2 regions of the Alteromonas sp. ABH4_452 genome follow, and region 1 is predicted to be linked to the other one. Evidence: predicted binding sites of a transcription regulator. Region 1 holds the regulator's gene; the other holds the start of a gene.
What was found. Region 1 encodes FliA, which starts transcription of late flagellar genes. Its sites were predicted from a motif close to CTAAAGNTNNNNNNNNNNNNGCCGATA; they were not measured.
Positions count from the first base shown of each region.

Region 2: the regulator FliA is predicted to act here: its motif matches at 2,058-2,084, upstream of ACYX4N_RS11485 (VC2046/SO_2500 family protein).

Region 1 is NZ_CM149973.1:3,749,201-3,753,628, forward strand. Features, by position in the region: gene ACYX4N_RS16115 (chemotaxis protein CheA) at 1-422, opposite strand, end outside; gene ACYX4N_RS16120 (protein phosphatase CheZ) at 435-1,190, opposite strand; gene cheY (chemotaxis response regulator CheY) at 1,225-1,608, opposite strand; gene ACYX4N_RS16130 (RNA polymerase sigma factor FliA) at 1,645-2,376, opposite strand; gene ACYX4N_RS16135 (MinD/ParA family protein) at 2,373-3,239, opposite strand; gene flhF (flagellar biosynthesis protein FlhF) at 3,245-4,428, opposite strand, start outside.
Region 2 is NZ_CM149973.1:2,674,698-2,679,125, forward strand. Features, by position in the region: gene ACYX4N_RS11475 (EF-hand domain-containing protein) at 78-320, opposite strand; gene trhO (oxygen-dependent tRNA uridine(34) hydroxylase TrhO) at 379-1,374, opposite strand; gene ACYX4N_RS11485 (VC2046/SO_2500 family protein) at 1,453-2,025, opposite strand; gene ACYX4N_RS11490 (response regulator) at 2,147-3,787, shown strand; gene ACYX4N_RS11495 (putative DNA modification/repair radical SAM protein) at 4,059-4,428, shown strand, end outside.

The DNA.
Region 1 (4,428 bases):
TTTGCATTGTCGAAAATGTTTTCATCTGGAGATTCTGGGCGACTGAGTTTGTGTAACAGGTCGACGAGGTGTGCATCTGCCGGCTCTAGCGGCTCTTGCGCTTTTACTCGTTCAAACATTTCAACGACCACATCAGTGGCTTGCAAAATGATATCCATTAACTCAGGCGTTAGCGTTCGTTGGCCATTGCGCATGACGTCAAAAACGTTTTCAGCACCGTGACAAATTTCAACTAACTCAGTAAGAGAAAGGAAACCCGCTCCCCCTTTTACTGTGTGATAGCCGCGAAAAATTGCGTTAAGCAAGTCCGCGTCTTCAGGATTGTTCTCAAGATCAACGAGCTGTTCTTGTAATTGTTCAAGTATCTCCCCAGCTTCTACTAGAAAGTCCTGTAATATTTCCTCGTCAACATCAAACGACATGCACCCGCTCCCCTAAAAACCTAAGCTAGACAGAAGATCATCTACATCATCTTGACCTGAAACGACGTCATCTCGTTTGTCAGCATCAATGATTGGGCCTTCTGCCTCTACACCATCAATCTTATCGGCCTTAACGCTGGAAGGTTTAGATTGTTCTGCACCGTCCCGTTCGCCAAACATAGTAAGCATGTTTACAAGGCTATCTTCGACTTCTTTAACCAAGTCGATAACGCGACGAATAACCTGTCCAGTCAAGTCTTGATAACCTTGTGCCATCAAAACTTCAGTAAGTAACTGTGTAAGTTTAGCCGACTGATTCGAACCGTCTTCCAACAATTCGTCTAAGTCTGCACATAAAACCTTAAACTCACCCAACTCGATTTGGCGGTTCATCAGCTTTTTCCACTCTGGCATAACCTTTTCGATCCGCTCCGATAGCAGTTCAGCGATGGGCATACTCGCCTCAACGGCATCCATAGTAGTATTAGCAGCTTTTTCGGTTTCTTCAATTACGTAGGTAAGGCGGGACTGGGCATCAGGGATATCGTCTGTAGCTAGATTTTTGATGCGGTCGTCTATTTGAAAGTTGTTTAATGCGTCGTGGAGTTGACGCGTTAACTTGCCTACTTCAGCGAATAGCTCAACGTTTTCTTTCATTGAGACGGCTTCAAGTAGTGCGTTAGCTGAAGCCTTGTCACCTTCTTCGAGAAAAGTGACAAGCTGCTTTGCTTCTTCTAACGATATTGGAACGTTTACATTCGTTGACATCCAGTAAACCTCATTTATCTGGTGAGCGTCTGGATCAACCTAAACGTTCGAATATTTTATCTAATTTTTCTTTAAGCGTTGCCGCGGTGAAAGGTTTAACGACGTAACCATTCACACCCGCTTGGGCGGCGGCAACGATCTGTTCCTTCTTCGCTTCGGCGGTCACCATAAGTACTGGCAAATGCTTAAGTTTGTCATCGGCTCTAATCGCGCGGAGCAAATCTATACCCTGCATACCAGGCATGTTCCAATCAGTAACAACAAAGTCGAAATCGCCTTGTTGTAACATAGGTAATGCAGTGCTTCCGTCATCCGCTTCCTGAATGTTGGCAAAACCCAAGTCTTTAAGCAGGTTTTTGATGATACGTCTCATGGTTGAAAAGTCATCGACCACGAGAATTTTCATGCTTTTGTCCAAAATAGCCTCCACTGAGGGGTTAATTGTTTTTAATTTCTATTCTTCGTCAGCTTGCCACGATTTCATTCGTGATTTGAGTTTTAACATGGCTTGACTATGAATTTGACTGACTCTCGACTCACTTACGTCGAGAACCTCGCCTATTTCTCTTAAGTTTAGTTCTTCATCATAGTAAAGTGAAAGAACAATCGCTTCTCGCTCGGGTAATGTCGTTATTGCATGGGCCAGCGCTTTTTGAAATGCGCCCTGCATTAAATCTTCTAACGGTGCATCACTGCCTCGACTTTGCTCGGTAGTGATCACATCTTCCGACACACCTAAATCTTCAATGCCGACCAACTTCCCGGCATTTACTTCATTGAGCATCTGGTGATAATCCTGCAAGCTCACATTAAGCTTGTCAGCAATATCGGAATCTCGTGCGTCGCGCCCGGTTTCACCTTCAACCTGAGATATCGCCTCTGTTATCGCGCGACCATTTCGGTGAACAGAACGTGGCGTCCAATCACCTTTGCGTATTTCGTCCAGCATGGCACCGCGAATGCGGATACCTGCGAAGGTTTCAAAGCTTGCGCCTTTTGACCCATCAAAGTTTCGAGCAGCCTCTAACAAACCAATCATGCCTGATTGGATAAGGTCATCAACAAGTACACTCGCAGGCAGGCGCGCCATCAAATGGTGCGCAATACGCTTAACCAGGGGCGCATGTCTTTCGACTAACTGCGATTTATCTGTTTGCTGTTGATAAGCGGCTGCCTTGCTGTTCAACGTTGACTTCCTACGGCTTTTTCTGCAACTAATTGTTCAATGAAAAATTCTAAGTGACCTCCAGGCTGCGCTGGAATAGGCCAAGTAAGCGCCCTGTTTGCTAGCTTGGTTATCGCTACGGCTGCAGGAGAGCCTGGAAAAGCATCAACAATAGCTGTTTGCTTACGCACAGCTTTGCGAATATTTTCGTCAAATGGCACCGTCGCCACTAATTCTAGTGCAACATCGAGAAAACGCCCTGTCACTTTGCTTAATTTGCTAAATAATTCCTGACCTTCTCGCACATCGCGAACCATATTGGCCACAACTTTAAAGCGAAAAACACCGTGCTCACGGTTAAGGATTTTTATCAGCGCATACGCATCAGTTAGTGATGTTGGCTCATCGCAAACCACCACCATGATATCTTGGGAGGCTTTAGAAAAGCTTAATACCATATCTGAAATGCCAGCAGCGGTGTCGACTATTAATACGTCTATTTGAGAACGCAGCTCGCTAAACGCTCTTATCAAGCCAGCGTGCTGTGTGGGTGAGAGTTCCGCCATTGACTGCGTACCAGATGTGGCGGGCGCAATCTTAATACCGTGGGGGCCTGTTACTAAAACCTCGTCCAACGTGCACTCGCCAGAGAGTACGTGAGATAGGTTTTTCTCAACTCGCAGGCCTAGCATCACATCTACGTTTGCAAGACCAAGGTCCGCGTCAAGAACCATTACACGCTTGCCCTGCTTCGCCATGGCGATAGCAGTGTTAAGCGTAATGTTTGTTTTACCGACGCCACCTTTACCACCGGTGACGGCGATTACTTTGATTAACCGTGATTGCTTCATTTTTCTTAAGCTACTCGCTTGATCGTCAATCATACTGCTTATGCTGTTTTAATTGCGTTGTTACTACTAGTATGATTCAAACCGTACTTTTTATAAAGCTTTGCAGCAGCGGAAACTAAAGATTTCGCTTCTGCAATCTTAATGTCTTCAGGCACTTTTTGACCATCGGTGACATAACTAACCGGTAGTTGGTATTCAACCGCTGCACTAAGTACCTCTCCTAAAGAGTAGCACTCATCTAACTTTGTGAAAATACAGCCACTTAGTTCAATATCGTCATACGCTTGAATGATTCTCTGCAAAGCCGGATATTGCGTATTGGCTTGCGCTACCAAATATTTTTTAACTTTTGGCATTTGGCCATTGTCGAACTGCTTAATTTGCTTAATTAATCGACTATCACGCTGACTAAAACCTGCTGTATCAATCAATACTAGTCGCTTATGACGAAGTTGGAACAATAAATCTGCTAGTTCTTCACTAGTTTGCGCTTTTCGCACAGTACAGCCAATAATTTTTCCGTATGTCGCTAGTTGCTCATAGGCTGCAATTCTATACGTATCAATAGTTATCATAGCTACCGATTCTGCACCGTATTTTTGCGCGTAGCGGGCGGCCAACTTTGCAACAGTGGTTGTTTTACCTGTACCAGTAGGCCCGACTAATGCAACGGCACCTTGTGAGCTTAGTATATCGTTTCCGGTAACATTTATGCGATTAGCCAATAGGTTAAGAAGATATACCCACGCGTCACGTTCGTTGTAATGAGCCGGTGTATAGCTAATCAGCTGAGTTGCTAGTGCACTACTCAAACCCATATCGGTTAATCGCGTGACCAAGTATTGATGAACAGGTTTTTGACGCTTGTTCTTCGCTTCCATTAGGTCTGCAACTTGATACTGCAATACGTCGCGAAGTGAAGCTAACTCTTCTTTGATTTGAGCTAGTTCAGCAGACTGGGATACAGGAGTTTCACCCATACTTGACGCTTGATGCTCAGGAAAAGTCTGTTGCTCGATAGCATCTTGTGCTGGTGATTGTGTTTCAAGGTCGTCGATAAACGCTTCTGAAAAATCTAAGTGAGATGCAATTTCGTTGGCGTGCTTAGCGTTCGCTGACATTGGCTGTGCTGGTTGTGCAGAACTGCCTGCAACTGGGTTTCCACCATGCTGCTTTTCCAGCAAGGCTTTTAAGCTATCAGGGCCATCGTCGCCAATAATTT
Region 2 (4,428 bases), 1.1 Mb from region 1:
TGGCATAGGCTTTTTATCTCCACACGTTGAAAGTGTGTTTTAAAACCTCAGCTAAGGGCAGGTATTACTAAGTAAACTTAATACTCCCACCACCCTTCTTGCCACCACTCCAAAAACTCTTCAAAGTCGATGTAACCATCGTCATTACTATCGATAAGCTTAAAGCCTTCCTGTACGTGGCTAGCTTTAGTCTTTGGTGAAATTACGGTTAGAAGCTCGATGAACTCAGGTAAATCGATTTGGCCATTGCCATCACGATCGAAAAAGCTGAAGTCCTTTCTAATTTCTTCAATTTTAGATTCTGAAAGTTGAGTGTCCACTCGCATTCCTTATTTCAACTGCAATAACCACGAGTGTAACGCCCTTCTTTCTGACTGTCTACGCCTGATTTTCTTTTGCTTTAAGTGCGCGTAAACGTTGAGCTTCTGCTTTTTCCTTACGCTTTTGTTCCATGGTCAAACGCGCTTCAGTACCTACGTGTTCCTGCTGACGCTCTTTCGCTAACTGAACCTGCTTTTCGCGTTCTCTAAAGCGAGCAATTTGTTCGTCAGTATGTGTGCCGTAGCAATGAGGGCAGCTTACGCCAGGCTCATATTTATCGCTCTGTTTGTCTTCTGCGGTAATAGGAAGTCGACACGCGTAGCACTGTTCGTAATGACTCTTTTCAAGGTCGTGGTTTACTGCAACGCGATTATCGAATACAAAACAATCGCCTTCCCACATAGACTCTTCTTTTGGTACATCTTCAAGATACTGTAAAATGCCGCCTTCTAAGTGGTAAACCTCTTCAAACCCCTGCTCTTTCAAATAGGCTGTCGATTTTTCACAGCGAATGCCGCCAGTACAGAACATGGCCACTTTTTTATTTTTTGTCGGGTCGAGTTCTTTTTCTACGTATTCCGGGAATTCACGAAACGTGTCGGTTTTAGGGTCGATGGCGTTCTTGAAAGTACCAATTTCTATTTCATAACCGTTTCGGGTGTCGATTACCGTCACATCTGGGTCGCTTATCAGTGCATTCCAGTCTTTAGGCTTAACGTATGTACCTACGGTTTGGCGAGGGTCGATACCTTCAACGCCCATGGTCACTATTTCTTTTTTAAGTTTCACCTTAGTGCGATAGAACGGCTGTTCGTCGTGAAGTGATTCTTTGTAAGAGATAGGATTGATACGCTCATCGCTATTCAGATAAGCAAGCAATGCGTCGATACCCTCGCGAGTACCTGAAACAGTGCCATTAATGCCTTCGTGGGCAAGAAGAAGTGTACCTTTGATACCATTTGCTTCCATAGCTTCTAGAAGCGGCTGGCGGATTTCTTTAAAGTTTTCAAGCGCAACAAATTTATACATTGCGCATACAATATATTTAGACATATTTTAACCTTTGCTGATTGGAGCGTAAGACCAGTGCAAAAATGCGGCGCGGAATATAACAAAACTGAGCGTTAAAAACTAGGCGATATTTTCAAATGAAGAAAAGTCTGGCGTTGTAGCTTGGTGCTTATCTTTCCCATATTTCTCGTCATAGACGTCGCCTTGCGAAGATATAACATCGTAAAGTAACGTATTATCTTCTTTTATGGCGTTGTCATACTGCTTTTTCAATCGTTTCTGGGTAGCTAGACTGCAGTTATCTACAACGTCATCCGGAATGCGCTTTGCGTCATCGGTTTGAGCTAACGGCGCGGGTTTCATACTAAGAAAAAGGCGTGCACTTTCATAGTCAGTAGCGAATAAATTTGAGTGCACATGCATGTCTGTCCACTCATTTTCGCTGACGGACAACGACGGTCGCCTGTAGTGATTTAACGCCGCAAGTTGCGCCTCTATACTATTCGCGGTGTCAGCGTCTGAGGTTGCCGCTTCAATTTCAAACGGTTCAGCTACGCTGTGTTGCTGCATTGCAAGGTATAACGAGAACAATGCCCCCTGCGATGACGCTCGAGCAAGTACACCACTTCGCTCCCAGTAAATACTGGGGTCTATTGTTGTTTGTTCATTTGCTGAGGCTAAATCTGGCGACATACGTACACAATGCTGTTGTTATATACGTATGTTGTCGGCAAGATAATGTTTTTCTTAAGCTTATTTTCTAAAGTTAGATATACTTCTAGTTACTGATAGCCGGTTTATTCACGGATTCGAAATGCAATTTAGCAACAAACAAGTATTGATTGTTGAGGATCAACGTCCTTTCCTTCTTCTTTTGAAAGGGCTAATGCATTCAATGGGTGCGTCTGATGTTGTGACTAAGTCTTCTGCTGAACAGGCAGTATCGCTTTGTAAAAAACATAAATTTGATATTGTCATTTGTGACTTACACTTGGGCGCTGATACCAAAAATGGCTATGAACTCATAGAAGAGTTGCGCACGCGAAGGCTTATTAACCCCACCTCAGTATTTATTCTTATCAGTGCTGATAGTGCTCGACCGGTTGTGCTTGGCAGTATTGAACGCCGCCCAGACGATTTTCTAATAAAGCCCTTCTCACAAGTACAGTTAAAGTCTCGCATTGTTCGTGCATGGCAAAAACGACAATTTCTTCAGCAAGCGTTCAACTTAATAGAGCAAGGTGAATACAATAGCGCTGTAGATCATATTGAGACTCTTTTAGAAAACCCCCAGCACTACAAAGGACACTGTGAACAACTGCTAGTTGAACTCTATTGGCGCATCTCTCAACCTCAAAAAGCTCTAGATGTATTAAAAGAGTATATCGAAGGTAGACCTGTACTATGGGCACAAATAGCAATAGGTAGAACCTACTTGCTGTTGAACGATTATGAAAAAGCGATATCCATTGCCAAGAAAACGTTAAAACGCAACCGTTTCAATGCTGATGCTCATGATATTCTTGCGCAAGCACACCACGCCTTGGAAGCGGGTGAAAAAGCCTTAGATGCAATTAAGGAAGCTATCAAGCTGTCGCCCTTTTCATTACCTCGTCATTTTAAGGCTTGTGAAATTGGTCGGGAAAATGACGATTTAGTGCTAGCAGCCAACTCTAGCCAAGCAATTTGGAACCTATCAAAACGCACTGTGCACAAAGCAAGCTTACATTGGTGCACAATGATACGCAGCCTACTTGATGTTGCTGAATCAGCTGATGACAAAAGCCAGCGCAATAAGTATCAGCAAGAAGCTTTACTTACGTTACAGCGAGGTAAGTTCGATGAGCACCTATATAGAATCGACAGGGAGTTCGACGTAGAAATATTTGGCAATATTGTAAATGCAAGAATAAGCGCAATTGATGGGAAACTCATTGATGCAAAGCGTCATCTGAATACATCGCAAATACAGCTTGATGATAAATACGTAGAAGTACCTACAGCGTTTATTCCAGATAGCATTAACGTTATGTACAAACTAGGAGAGTTCGACGACGCGCTGCAGTTGAATTCTCTACTTTCATCGAGAGGTGAAGAACTCGACCAAAATAGTTCTTACATGCTAAAGACACAAGCGCAAAAAGCACAAAAAAGCCTTGCTAGTTATCAGCAGTTTAATCGTGAAGGCATTCAACACTACCAGCAACAAGACTTTGAGCGCGCTAAAGCCTCGTTTGCGCTTGCTCAGGGTTTCGCACCTGTTAACACTGGTGTCGCACTTAACTTGCTTCAATGTCTTCTTCAGATAGCCATAAAAGAAGATAAGGCGGAAATGAAGTTAATAAACGAATGTAAGCGTTTATTTAAGCTTATTGATGACATGACGCTCAAAGCGCCGTACAAAGAAAAGTACGAAAATATTCGAGATGAACTTTCTAAGTATATTGGCTTTTGAAATCCAGTGACATATTAGTTCTTTTAAAAGCAAACCTACCTTTATTATCACTGGTAATTCATGCCCATAAACCCATGCATCTATGCCATAGCCTGCTTAGGCTAACATTAAATCTTACCCTTCTGTCGCCGTGATTAATTGTACTGTATATACATACATGCTATAACGCAATACCACGTAGCCTATGGCCAAAAAAATTCCCGTATCCATGATTTGGTGAAAAATACTAGGCTGCTTGAATGTAATTGGTTAAAGGAAGTAAACATCGGCGATGCATGACAGACTGATACAAAAACTTGAAATTCTTTCCGATGCGGCCAAGTACGACGCGTCTTGCGCCAGTGGTTCAGGAGGTAAACGACAAGCTGGGAAAACCGAAAAGACCGGTATAGGTTCGCTTACTGGTGGCTCGGGAATATGCCATAGCTTCACACCTGATGGGAGATGTGTTTCGCTGCTTAAGATCCTTATGACAAACTACTGTATTTATGATTGCCATTATTGCATTAATAGGGTTTCAAGCAATGTTCAACGGGCGCGATTTACAGTCAAAGAAACGGTAGATTTAACCCTAAATTTTTATAAGCGCAATTACATTGAGGGTTTGTTTTTAAGCTCTGGAATTGTGGGTTCGCCCGATA